3 regions of the Methylobacterium sp. UNC300MFChir4.1 genome follow, and region 3 is predicted to be linked to each of the others. Evidence: riboswitches for the same ligand, from Rfam matches in the RefSeq annotation. Region 3 holds a riboswitch; each other region holds the start of a gene.
The links. A riboswitch is a leader RNA that binds a small molecule or an ion and turns the genes downstream of it on or off. The one in region 3 is predicted to bind cobalamin.

Region 1: another riboswitch for cobalamin. It lies ahead of BMY19_RS22570 (TonB-dependent receptor plug domain-containing protein); the one in region 3 lies ahead of BMY19_RS26790 (methyltransferase domain-containing protein).
Region 2: another riboswitch for cobalamin. It lies ahead of BMY19_RS03230 (CbtB domain-containing protein); the one in region 3 lies ahead of BMY19_RS26790 (methyltransferase domain-containing protein).

Annotation. Positions count from the first base shown of each region.
Region 1 covers NZ_FOCS01000019.1:105,244-109,694, forward strand. The annotation lists gene BMY19_RS22565 (ABC transporter substrate-binding protein) at 1-236, opposite strand, end outside; gene BMY19_RS22570 (TonB-dependent receptor plug domain-containing protein) at 245-2,215, opposite strand; cobalamin riboswitch at 2,334-2,543, opposite strand; gene nikA (nickel ABC transporter substrate-binding protein) at 2,867-4,408, shown strand; gene nikB (nickel ABC transporter permease subunit NikB) at 4,420-4,451, shown strand, end outside.
Region 2 covers NZ_FOCS01000001.1:664,480-668,930, reverse strand. The annotation lists gene BMY19_RS03235 (discoidin domain-containing protein) at 1-985, opposite strand, end outside; cobalamin riboswitch at 1,147-1,342, shown strand; gene BMY19_RS03230 (CbtB domain-containing protein) at 1,377-1,559, shown strand; gene BMY19_RS03225 (CbtA family protein) at 1,576-2,328, shown strand; gene BMY19_RS03220 (DUF1636 domain-containing protein) at 2,321-2,722, shown strand; gene cobW (cobalamin biosynthesis protein CobW) at 2,719-3,753, shown strand; gene cobN (cobaltochelatase subunit CobN) at 3,800-4,451, shown strand, end outside.
Region 3 covers NZ_FOCS01000031.1:17,975-22,425, reverse strand. The annotation lists gene BMY19_RS26800 (TonB-dependent receptor) at 1-995, shown strand, start outside; cobalamin riboswitch at 1,499-1,712, shown strand; gene BMY19_RS26790 (methyltransferase domain-containing protein) at 1,830-2,588, shown strand; gene BMY19_RS26785 (TonB-dependent receptor) at 2,588-4,451, shown strand, end outside.

The DNA of each region.
Region 1 (4,451 bases), on a different contig from region 3:
ACCTCCTCGGTGAGCCCCCGCGTTACCGGCAGCCCGAACGCCTCGCTCGCGACGGTCGACCCGCGCGGGTCACGGGCGAGGTAGGTGACGGCCAGCACCTGATCGCGGTCCGCCAGCCGCAGGACAAGTTCGTCGGCACACAGGTTCATCGAGACCACCCGCACGGATGCCGCCGCTGCGCCGAACGGCACGACGGACAAGATGGCCACGAGGGCGATCATGAGGCGCGACGGCATCCGCGACCTCAGAACGATGTCATGCGGACGCCGCCGTAGACGGCGAGCCCCGGCCCCTGGAAGCCGGTCGGGTTCTGGTAGCGCTGGTCGAACAGGTTATCGATCCGCCCGAACACCGTGAGGGTCTCGCTCCAGGCGTAGTTGACCGAGAGGTTCACCAGCGTGAAGCCGGGGGCTTTCAGGCGGGGCACGGAGAAGTCGCGGTTTCCGTCCACGAACGACCCCAGCACGATGAGCGTGCCGGTCATGGTCAGGCCCGGCATCAGGTTCCAGATTGCGGTCGCACTGACCTTGTTGCGTGGCCGGCGCAGCAGCTCTTGGTGGGCGATCTCGTCCTTCGTCACCGTGGTGGTCCAGTCCAGCCGCCCGCTCCAGAACTCATTGAAACGCAGGGCGACGAAGCTCTCGGTGCCGTAGGCGGTCGCACGGCCGACGTTCACGTTGGTGGAAAAGGTCGGATAGTAGGCCGTCTGGATCAGGTTCTTGAAGTCGGTCTGATAGTAGGTCGCGCCCACGGTCATGAACCCATCGAACAGCGGCTGCTCGAAGCCCCCGTCGAAGCCGTAGCTCTCCTCCGGCCGCAGGTTTGGGTTCCCGAAGAAGCGGAAGCCCGGGTAGTCCTGATAGAGTTGGCTCAGGGTCGGCGGCTTGAAGCCCGTGCCGACGCTGCCCTTCAGGCGGGTCCCGGTGCCGGGCACGATGTAGCTCGGCGCCACCCGGTAGGTGGTCGCGCCGCCGAACTGGTCGTTCGCGTCGTGGCGGATGTTGGCGACCAGCGCGGCTCCCGCGAAGGGCGTCGTCTGTAGCTCGGCGAAGCCGGCGGTGTTGCCGTTGGATCGGTCGATGCCGGTCGTTTCGAAGCGCTCATCCTCGCGCTGGGCCCCAAACAGCACGAGGTTGCCGGGTGAGACCTGCCAGTCGCCGCGGTAGTCGAACCGGGTTCGCTCGCCGAGGTAGGTGGTGGGCGTCGGCGGCGCGAGTGGATCCAGCGGGCCCGCGAACAGGCGGTCGAACTTCGAGTAGTTCGCCCCGAAGACGTTGTGGAAGCCCGGCACCGGCGTCCACTCGGCCTCGCCCCTCATGATCAGTTGCTGTTGGTCATTGAGGTTTCGGTACGGAAGCAGCACGTATGGGAAGCCGCCGTCAGCCTGGTCGAGATAAGCGCTGTCGGAGAAGCGCAGGACGTAGTTGAGCCGGAACTCGTCGGTGAGTTGCGCCCCGAGCTTGGTCGATACCGTCTTGATGTCGGTGAAGGCCGTCCGCAGCGGCACGCCGCGGGGCAGCAGTTCGAACGGGGTGACCTGAACGGCGGATTGCCGGATGTGGCCGACCGACACCGAGTAGTCGAAGATCCCCTCCGAGCCCGAGATGTTGCCGAACTGGTTGAAGGTTCCGAACGAGCCGCCCTCGACCGTCGCCGTTGCCCGAGCCGGTCCTTCGCCACGCTTGGTCACGACGGAGATGACGCCGCCGATGGCGTCGGCCCCGTAGAGGCCGCTCTGCGGCCCGCGCAGCACCTCGATCCGCGAAAGGTCGTAGGTCTGCAACTGGCTGAAATCGAAGGCGCGGTTTGGGGTCGAGGGGTCGTTGACGTCGATGCCGTCGATCTGGACCTTCACGTGGTTCGAGTTGGTGCCGCGGATGAAGACCGAGGTCTGACCGCCGGAGCCGCCGGTCTGCACGACGTTGAGGCCGGGCACCTGCTGCAGGGCATCCGGCACCGTCCGGCGCTGCTGCTCCTGAAGCAGGCGGTCGGTGAGCACGGTCACGCTCGATCCCGTGCTGGCAATCGGCGTCGGCACGCCGGTGGCTGAGACCGAGATCTCGGAAAGGGCGACTGCGGCCTGCGCGCCTCCCTGGGCATCGGCGAAGGGCGCGGCGACCTGCTGCGCGAGGGCGGGAATGGAGACGAGCAGCGCGGATGCCGCGCAGGACGGCGCCAGCGTGCGCCGGAGCGCGGAGGGGACGGAACAGGACACGGGGCGGCCTCGGGGGACGGCTGTGGCACGTCACCGCGAACGAGGCCTCGGCGGTCGCGTCCTCCAAGGAACCACGACGCCGCGACACCTCCCAGGACACCCCGCCCGGCAAGCTCCGCGTGTGACCACGGCTGACGGCAGGTCTCCTGGCTCGCGGGTCACCGCCCTCTCATCGTCTTCCCGGGCGAGGCCGCCCAGTGACGTCGTGATGAAGGACTCGCCGCTTACAGTTGCGGGGGCAGCCGCGGCATCGGCCGAGCCCTCACGGGCCTGACTTCACCGCGTTCCCTTTTGATCCCCGAGGGGAACCGTCTCGACCAAGCTAAGCTGCGGTGTGTCCATCCGTCAACGCACGGAAACACGTTGTTCAGATGTGTGGCGTCTGAGGCGTCGGTCGATGTCAAGACAGGTTGGATTTCCGCCAATCCGTCTCGAAGTCACACCCTCGCAAAGCGACGAACGGCTGCCGCGCTCGCACAGGAGAGGTTGGGCACGCTGAACACCTCAGCAATGGTCGTCCGATCTTCGGTCGAGGTGATTGCCTTGTAGGATGCGGTTCACGGTCAAGCTTGGGCAGTGTATGACGTTCTGCAGCGATCCTCATACCGCGGCCGATACATGATCAAGTTGGCGACCCTCGCCGTCGCCGCGATGGCGGCAAGCTTCCTCGGACCGCTCCAGACAGCAGCCGGGCAACTCACCTATTCGTGGCCCTCGAACGTCGGACCGCTGAACCCGCACCTCTACGCGCCCAACCAGATGTTCGCGCAGGCGAGCGTCTACGAGCCTTTGGTGAAGTACCGCGGAGATGGATCGGTCGAGCCCTGGCTAGCGACCTCGTGGACCATCTCCGAGGATGGGCGGACCTACGATTTCGCCCTGCGCCCCAGCGTCACCTTCAGCGATGGGACGCCCTTCGACGCGGCCGCGGTCAAGGCGAACTTCGACGCGATCCTGGCAAACCGCCAGCGGCACGCGTGGCTCGATCTCGTCCAGCAGATCGAGCGCACTGAAGTTGTCGGGCCTCTGGCGTTCCGCCTCGTCCTGAAGGCGCCGCACTACCCAACGCTACTCGAACTCTCCCTGCCGCGGCCCTTCCGGTTCCTGTCTCCGAGCGCCCTGGGCCCCGGCGGTACGACGGCCGTCGGCATCAGGGGGCCGGTCGGCACGGGGCCGTGGCGGCTCGTCGACACCCAGCTCGGTGTCTTTGACACGTTCGAGAGCAATCCGGGCTACTGGGGCCGGAGACCCATCTTCGACCGGCTCGTCGTAAAGGTCGTCCCCGATCCCAACACCCGCGTCATGGCCCTGCAGACGGGTGAGATCGACCTCGTCTACGGCGCGGCCGGGCAGATTCCTTCAGAAGCCTTCGTCCGGCTCCGGCAAATGGGTTCGAACTTCGCCGCAGCGGTCTCGCCGCCACTGGCGACCCGGGTACTGGCGATGAACTCCGCGCGCTTCCCGACCGATGATCGGGCGGTCCGCCTCGCCATCAACCATGCCGTCGACAAGGATACGCTGGTCCGGACGGTGCTCGACGGGATCGAGCCACGAGCCGATTTCCTATTCGCGCCGCGCGTGCCGTACGCCGACGTCGGGCTGAAGCCCTATGGCTTCGACCGGGGCGCGGCCTCCCGCATGCTCGACGCGGCCGGCTGGACGCTCGGGCGCGACGGCGTGCGTGCAAAGGACGGACGCCGCCTCGCCGTCGAGGTCGATTTCGTCGGGACCAACGCCCAGCAGCGCGCGATTGCCGAGGTTCTCCAGTCCGATCTTAGCCGCGTGGGCATCGACGTCCGGCTGATCGGCGAGGAGGAGAGTTCGATCCTGGCCCGCCAGAAGGATGGCCGCTTTGGCCTGATCTTCGGCGAGACCTGGGGGCCGCCCTACGATCCCGCCTCTTTCATCAGTTCGATGCGCACCCCGTCACACGCAGACTATCAGGCGCAGGTCGGGCTGCCGGAGAAGCCGGGCATCGACGCGACCATCGCGGAAGTGCTCGCCACGACCGACGAGACCGAGCGCCGACGGCTCTATGCCAAGCTGCTGACCACACTGCACGAGGCCGCAATCTACCTGCCGATCTCTCACGCCGTGGCCATCGAGGTTCATCGTACCTCGATAACGGACGTCGGCTTCGGCGCGACGATCAACGAGATCCCCCTCGCTGCCATGCGGCCGGCAGCCCGATGACCGCCACGCCGATGCTCCGCTTCATCGCCGCCCGCCTCGCACT
Region 2 (4,451 bases), on a different contig from region 3:
TGACCGAGCGGATCCGGCCCTCGGCCAGGAGCCGGCCGATGACCATCCGGTAGAACGCGAAGGGCGGCTGCGGATAGTGCGGATCGACCCAGGTGCTGAAGATGTCGCCCGACCGGATGTGGATCAGGAGCTGGTCGTCGGGCTTCACCGGGAAGCTCTTCGGCAGGCCGTTGAACAGCGGCCGGATCACGCTCTGCACGATCGCGCGCGAATCCGTCGGCCCCCGCAGCGCGGTCACGCGCTCGAACTGCGTCGGGTCGAAGTACAGGCCCGACAGGAAGTAGCCGTCCGCCGGCAGCGGCTCGTCCGGCGGGATGAAGGTGAGGCCGTCGCAGGTCAGCCGCTCGGTCAGGAAGATCACCTTGCTGCGGTCGACCTTGGGCACCTTGATGTATTTCAGGTTGAGCGCCTTCGCGATCGTCACCGCGATGATGTACTGGACGAGGCAGTTGCCGAAGGCGCCGTTCTCGAACAGCGACAGGCCGACCAGGGCATGGCTGGCGCGGTCGGGCGCCGACTGGAGCGCGTAGGTGACGTAGACGTTGGCGCCGGGCGTCTCGTTCAGGAGCGTCACGTCGAGGCCGAGCATCGCCCGCAGCGCGATCAGGTCGACCGCGGCCTCGTCGGCGCGGATGCCGATGCCGGCGATCCGGGCCGGTTCAGGCGCGGCGATCCGGACCGCGCGCGCCCAGGCCCGCTCGTCGGGGACGATCGCGGCGACGAGGGCGTCCGGGGTCGCGGTCCAGCCGGCAAGGTCCGGCTCGGCCCACGTCACGCCGTCCTGCGAGACCGCCACCGCGACGTCGCCAGGCTCCGCGGGAACCGCCCCCTCCCCCGGCCGCAGGGCGACGGAATGGATCGGGAAGCGGCCGCCGAGGTCGACCTCGAGCCACGTCGTTCCCGTGCCCGCATCGGAGACGATCCGCGGCTCACGGCCGGCCGCGAGATCGACGAGAACCGGGGTCGGATCGTCTGTCGGGGCCATCGGGTCTCCGAGAGTTCAGCGCCCGCGCCGGGGCCGGGCGGGTATCGGGTGCGGCGGTGCCCGCTCCGGGGCGCGGCCGTCAAGCCCGCCCCGATCGCGGGGCGGGCGCGGGAAACGGCCGCGATCCGGCGCCGCTCCGTTGTGTCCCGGCGGTCATGCGTCTACAACGGCCGGGCGACGGTGCCCCGGAGACGGGGTGAAAAGGGAATGCGGTGAGGGGTTTGAAGCCCCGATTCCGCGGCTGCCCCCGCAACTGTGAGCGGCGAGCGCCCGCCAAGCGCCACCGGAGCGATCCGGGAAGGCGGTGGGCGCGCCGAGCCGCGAGCCAGGAGACCTGCCGTCGCGACAGGATCCCGCAATGCCGCCGGTGGGGCGGCTGGAGACGCTTCTGATGACGACGCAAACCCTCGCCCCCATCGCCGCCGGCACCCGCGCGTCGGAGCGCCCGATCGCCGTCGCACTCGCGGCCGTGCTGGGCCTCGGCCTGCTGTTCATGGCGGGCTTCTCGCCGGCGATCGCGCTCCACAACGCGGCGCACGATTTCCGGCACACCCAGAACTTCCCCTGCCACTGACGTCCCCGGACCAGGGATGATCATCCGGCTCCTGTCGGCGGCCCTCGCCGCCGGCTTCTTCGCGGCTGCCATCGTGACGGGCCTCGAACTCACGCTGACCTCGCCGCTGATCGTCGCGGCCGAGCGCTACGAGCAGCAGGAGGCGCCGAACCGGGCTGCCAAGGCGCTCCCGATCAAGGCGTTCCCGATCGTGCTCGCCCATGCCGGGCACGACCACGCCGCGCCCGACGCCGCGCCGGAATGGCAGCCCGCGCCCGGCCTGCCGCGGATGGCCTTCACCGGGCTCGCGACACTCGTGGGCGGCGTCGGCTACGCGCTGCTGCTCGGCGCGGTGATGCTCGCCTGCAGCCGCGAACCCACGCCGCAGGTCGGCCTCGCCTTCGCGGTGGCCGCCTTCGCCAGCGTCGCGCTCGCGCCGGGTCTCGGCCTGCCGCCGGAACTGCCCGGCAGCGCGGCGGCCCCGCTCGCGACGCGGCAGGCGTGGTGGGTGATGACCGCCGCGGCGACCGGCATGGGGCTCTACCTGATCACGATTCGCCGCGCGCTGATCACGATCCTCGGGGGGCTCGTCCTGATCATCGCGCCGCACGTCGTCGGTGCCCCGCAGGCGCCCGAGGCCGCGTCCGAACTTCCGGCCGCGCTCGCCGCGCAATTCGCCGCGCGGTCGCTCGCCATCAGCTTCGTGTTCTGGATCCTGATCGGGCTGGGGCTCGGCTGGGCGTGGCAGGCCTTCGCCCGCGGCGCGGATCGGGGAGCGGCCCGTGCCTGAGACCGTTCTCTACGTCTGCACCACCTGCCGCCGGCCGGACGACGACCCCGACGGGCCCCGCGCCGGGGCCCGCCTGCTGGAGGCGCTTCGAGCGCGGAGCGGCGCCACGCCGGACCTGCGGGTCGAGGCGGTGGAGTGCCTTTCGGTCTGCAAGCGGCCCTGCACCGTGGCGGTCGCCGCGGCCGACCGCTGGACCTACGTCTACGGCGACATGGATCCGGCCGCCTCGGCCGAGATCATCCTCGGCGGGCTCGCGGCCTACGCGGCGACCCCGGACGGCATCGTGCCCTGGCGCGAGCGTCCGGAGGCGTTCCGCAAGGGCGTGATCGCCCGCATTCCCCCTTTCCCAGAACCCCGCCCGGTCCCCGCCGGCACCCTGGAGCCCGCGGAATGACCCTCGTGAACAAGATCCCCTGCACCATCGTCACCGGCTTCCTCGGGGCCGGCAAGACGACCCTCGTCCGCCACGTGGTCGAGAACGCCAAGGGGCGCCGCCTCGCGATCCTGGTGAACGAGTTCGGTGATATCGGCTTCGACAAGTCCTTCCTGGCCGCCTGCGGCGTCGAGGGCTGCACCGAGGACGCCATCGTCGAGCTGCCGAACGGCTGCATCTGCTGCACGGTCGCGGACGATTTCGTGCCGGCGCTGGAGACCCTTCTCGGCCGCGCCGAGCCGCCGGAGCACATCCTGATCGAGACCTCCGGCCTCGCCCTGCCGAAGCCGCTGGTCCAGGCGTTCCAGTGGCCGGCGATCCGCTCGCGGGTGACCGTCGACGGAGTGGTCGCGGTTGTCGACGGCCCGGCGGTGGCCTCGGGCGCCTTCGCGGAGGATCCGGAGGCCCTCGCGGCCCAGCGCGCCGCCGACCAGTCGGTCGACCACGACAACCCCCTGGAGGAGGTGTTCGAGGACCAGCTCCTCTGCGCCGACCTCGTGGTCGTCAACAAGGCCGACCTGATCGACGCCGCGACGCGGGCGCGGGTCCGCGCCGAGGTCGAGGGGCACCTGCCCCGCGCCGTGAAGGTGGTCGAGACCGAGAACGGCGCCATCGACCCGCGGGTGCTGCTCGGCCTCGGCGCGGCCGCCGAGGACGATCTCGACGCCCGCCCCTCGCATCACGGCGAGGGCGAGGACCATGACCACGACGATTTCGAGACCGTGGCGCTGCCGGTGCGCCCGGCGGTGACCGCGGGGGATCTCGCGGCCCGGGTCGAGGCGGCGGCCGAGGCCGCCGGCGTCCTGCGCATCAAGGGATTCGCCGAGGTCGCGGGCAAGCCGATGCGCCTCGTGGTGCAGGGTGTCGGCCGGCGCGTGACCCATCACTTCGACCGCCCCTGGCGGGCCGGGGAAGCCCGCGACGGGACGCTGGTGGTGATCGGCCTGAAGGGCTTCGACAAGGACGCCGTCGCTTCGGCCCTCGCGGGATGAGGCCGGTCGCGCACGCCCGCCCGGACTCGCTCTAGGGGTCGCCGCGGTGCACCTCGTGCGCATCGATTCCGTCTCCCTCGACGAGGGCGAGGCGGCCGTGGATCTCGGGCAGGAGCCCGGCGACCTCGTGGTGCTGTCCTTCACCGACAGCGACCTCGCGTCGGTCGGGCAGACCCACGCCGCGGAGCCCGGCCTGCCGAGCCTGCGGCTCGCGAAGCTCGCCAGGCTGCGGCACCCGCTCTCGGTCGACCTCTACGTCGAGCGCGTCGTGGCGCGCGCCAAGGTCGTGGTGATCCGCTGCCTGGGCGGCCTCGATTACTGGCGCTACGGGATCGAGCGCTGCGCCGAGGCCGCGCGGGCGCACGGCGTCGTCCTCGCGGTCCTGCCGGGCGACGACCGGCCGGATCCGCGCCTCGCCGCCTTCTCCACCGATCCCGACCTCGCCGGGCAGCTCGACGCCTATTTCCGGGCTGGCGGCCCCGACAATTTGCGGCGGATGCTGCGGCGCCTGGCGATTCGCCTGGGCGCCGACGGACCGGTCGAGCCGCCCGTGCCGCTCCCGCGCGGCTTTCCCTGGTGCCCCGGTTGCGGAGTTCTTCCCTTCGAGGCAGCCCTCGCCGCGGCCGCAACCGCGGTCCCGCTCGCCGGAGCGCGCAGCGCGGCGGAACCCGTCGCGCTCCTGCTGATCTACCGCTCCG
Region 3 (4,451 bases):
AGACCCGCACCGACTCGATCCGCGTCGGCCTGTTCAACACCACCAACCGGCAGTACCGCTCGGGCATCCTCGACGACCGCGTACTGGAGACGAGCGGTGCCTTCTACTTCGACAACCGCGTGCGCTGGACCGACTGGCTGCGCACCAGCCTCGGCTTCCGGGCCGATGGCTACTACGCGAGCGTCGTGTCGGACACGCCAGCCAATTCCGGGAAGGCGCGGGATGGGATCGTCAACCCGAAGCTCGGCCTCGTCCTGGGCCCCTGGTTCGACACCGAGCTCTACGTGAACTACGGCGGCGGCTTCCACTCGAACGACGTGCGCGGCGTGACCGCCACCGTCGATCCGACCTCGTCGCTGTTTAACACCACCCGCTCGCCCTTCCTCGTCCCATCCACCGGCTACGAGATCGGCCTGCGCAATCGCTCCATCGCCGGGCTGGAGACGAGCCTGGCCCTGTTCCGGCTCGATTTCGCGTCGGAGAACCTGTTCCAGGGCGACACCGGTACCACCGAGCCGAGCCGCCCGACCCGCCGCTTCGGCGTCGAATGGACGAACCGCTACACGGTGACACCGTGGCTGTCGCTGGAGGGCGACCTGACGATCACCAACGCCCGCTTCTCGGACTACGACCCCGTCGGAAATCGGGTGCCGGAAGCGCCGACGACCATCGCCTCGGCGGGCGTAACCTTCGGCCAGCCATTGGGCTGGTTCGGCTCGCTCCGCTTCCGGTATTTCGGGCCGCGCCCGCTGATCGAGGACAACTCGATCCGCTCGCGTCCGACCGCGCTACTCAACGGTCGGGTCGGCTACAATTTCGAGAATGGCGTGAGCGTCTCGCTGGACGTGCTGAACCTGACGAACAGCAAGTCGGACCAGATCACCTACGCCTACGTCTCCCGCCTGCCCGGGGAACCGGCCGAGGGACTTGTCGACCGCGTCCTCCATCCTGTCGAACCGACAGCCGTACGCCTCACTATCGCCGGGCGGTTCTGATGCGTGCCCGGGGTTCGATCTCCGTCGCGCCCGGTCCGACCCGGGGCGATGCCGGGCGTCGTGCCGGATCGGCCCGCGCGCAGCGCTACGTCGCCGGCATCACTCCGGTGCTGGAAGCGATCATGCGCGACCAGGGACGCAGCGCCCAGGCCGTCGCGATCGAGTTGACACGCCGCGCCGTGAGAAAGCCGCGCGGCGGCGTCATTTGGACGTCGGCGGACGCGCAGAGACTTTTGCGCCGATTGAATCTCCGTCCAGCGCGGCACCTCGGTCATAAGCACCGGGAACGAGAGACCTCGTCTCCGGCGTTCTGCGCGGTTTGCGCAGTCATCGACTTGGTGCCTGTCGGTATCAGGTAGCGATTTCTGCGCATAATTCGGCGCGACGCGGATCTATATCTTGACCGGGAAAGCGCGTCGTTACCCTGCCGAAATTCTCCGCGATCGTGCAAATCTATTCCGTCACGTTGCAAACGCGTCATTGACAACGGTGCTGCGCCCAGGCTTGTGGCGAATGGTCAAGGTTCTCGCCATCACAAGGTGGCGAGCTAAGAGGGAATCCGGTGCGGCGCTTCGGCGCTCATGCCGGAGCTGCCCCCGCAACTGTCAGCGGCGAGCTATCCGTCGATCGGCGTCACTGGTGAGGTTTCACCGGGAAGACCAGACGGATGGCCGCGACCCGCGAGCCAGGAGACCTGCCCTGACCACGACATGTCTCGCGGGCGGGGTGTCCTGACGGGTCGCATGTGGGCAGCGAAATGCTGTCTCCGCATTGCGTCCGTGTGCGGCTCCCTCCCCAAGGTTCGGGGAAGGACCGTTGAGCCCAATACGGAAGTTGAACGCGGCCGCCGCCCCTTCGCCCGAGGAGGCGCGCCTTGATCCCCTTGAACTGTACGCAGCCGGGATCGACGGGTCCGATTACGTCGCCAAGCTCGCTCTCTTGCTGAGGGCGGCGGTGTCGCGGATCGGGGATCTGCTCGATATCGGCGCAGGAGGCGGTCAGCTCGGGCAAGCTATCAGAAATCCCAGCGCGTCATGGATCGCGGTGGAGCCCGCCGCCGCGATGCAGCAGCGGCTTCGCACCCTCATCCCTCCGCCACGGCTGATTGAAGCGGATTGGAGGCGGGCTGATCTTCCGCCGGCATGCGCGGATACGGTGCTCGCTGCGAACATGCCGGCGCCTCTGACTGACGCGGCGGAATTCCTCGCGCGGTGTCGGTACTGGGCCCGGCGCAGCGTCGTCTGGGTCGTACCGGCTCAGAACGGACCGCGCGGCCTCTGTCTCGCCGGTTGCTTGCCCCGCACTTGGCACGACGAGGACGAGACACCTGGCGTCGAGATCGTGCTGCGCGGCCTGCCGCCGCGCGACCGCCCCGCCATCGCCGCCCGGGCGGACTGGACCTTCAGCGTGGTCACTCCCGATCTCGCACGCCTGTCGGCCTACCTCGCCGACCGCTTGCACTGGCCGCCCGACGATCCGCGTCGCCCCGAGATTCACGACCATCTTGCCGCGCAGGCCGTCCCCGTCGACGGCGGCCTTCGACTTTCTGTCCCCCGCGCCTCGGCCCTTCTCGTTTGGAGACACGACTCGTGATGCCCCGCCGCTTGCTGCCCGTCGTTGTCTCGATCGCCTGTGGGAGTGCTTTCTCGACCATCGCTGCGGCCCAGGACAACGCCGAAGTTAGCCTGGACCAGCTCGTCGTCACCGCCACCGGCCGTCCCGAGCCGCGCTCGGAGATTGCCGGGACGGTGCAGGTCATCGACCGGTCGATGATCGAGAACTCGACCGCCAAGTCGATCACCGGCGTTTTGGAGGACTACGCCGTCGGCTTCTTTTCGGAATGGACGCCCGGCCAGACCTCGATCAACATCCGCGGCGGCGCCACGGACGGCCAGGGCAAGGATTTCAAGAGCCAGGTCCTCGTCCTGATGAACGGCCGGCGAGCCGGGACGGCCAACCTCTCGAAGCTGTCTATCGCCGATGTCGAGCGTATCGAGATCATCCGCGGGCCCTCCTCGGTGATCTACGGCAGCCAGAACATCGGCGGCGTGATCAACATCATCCTCAAGACCGGGCGGACGGCCCCCGGCACCCTTGTCCAGGGCATCGGCGGCAATTGGGGGCTCGCCGACGGATGGGCGCAGACCGGCGGCGTCGCCGGCCCGTTCGATTACTATCTCGGCGTTTCCGGTGCCCAGCGCGACGACTATTATGCCGGTTCTGGCGGCGGTCGCATGGCTAACACGCAGTGGAGCCGCATGGGCATCACGGGCGGCCTCGGCCTGCAGATCGACCCGAACAACCGCTTCGATTTTACGTTGCGCAGCGACGGGATCTATGGCGTTGGCTTCCGCGGCTCCGGTGGCAACCTTTACAGCAAGGACGACCGCGTCAACGGCTCGTTCGACGCGAGCTACACCGGACGCTCGGACGACGGCCGTATGAGCCTGTTCGCGCAATTCTACCGCGTCAACGACGAAGACCGTTTCAAATGGGCCTCGCCGGTCCAGCGTGGGGGGACCGGCCTTCCGGTTCGTGGCACGGCAGCCGACTTCAACACCCGCTACCTCGACATCACCGGCACCCGCTTCCAGCCCCGGTTCACCCTGTTCGCCGGAAACGACCTGCTGCTCGGCTGGGACTGGGAGACGAGCCAGCTGCGCTCCGACCGCTTCCGGGTCGGCGTGCCGGGCAATCCGCTGGCGCAGGTCTCGCCCCAGGACAACAACCAAACCGACCAGTTCCACGCCCTCTACCTGGAGGACACGCAGCGCCTGTTCGATGACCGCGTGATTCTGCGGGGCGGCGTGCGCCAAACCTTCGGAACGACGAGATTCGATCCTACGCCCTACCTCACCGGACAGGTGAACGGCTCGCGGCCCTACGAGGCGACCACCTATTCGGTGGGCGCGACCTTCAAGGCCACCGACTGGGCGGCCTTCCGCGTCGGCGCCTCCTCGGGATTCCGAGCACCGACGGCGACCGAACTCGCCGCCGACTTCAACACGCTGGGTGGCGGGCGCGTCTTCGGCAATTCCAACATCCGGCCGGAGACGAGCGAGCAGATCGAGGTCGGCATGACGCTGACCAATTCCTTCTCACGCCTCGACGTCGCCCTGTTCCAGAACATCATCTCGAACCGGATCATCACCCGCGCGCGACCGGGCAACGTCAACACCTCCGACTACATCAACAATCCCGGCGACGTGGTCGTGCGCGGCATCGAGGTGCAGTACGAGACAGACATGCTGCGCATGCTCGCCTGGGAGCCGGGCGTCTGGCGCTGGAAAGCGTATGTCAACGGCAACTACAATTTCGACATGAAGGATGAGGGCTCACTCTCGGTCACCTCGGCCAACACCCATCGGGTGGAGCGGGTCTATCTCTACCAGCTCGCGCTGGGCACGCGCTTCGGGCAGTCGGACGTGCCCTATCCGTGGACGGTCCAACTCCAAG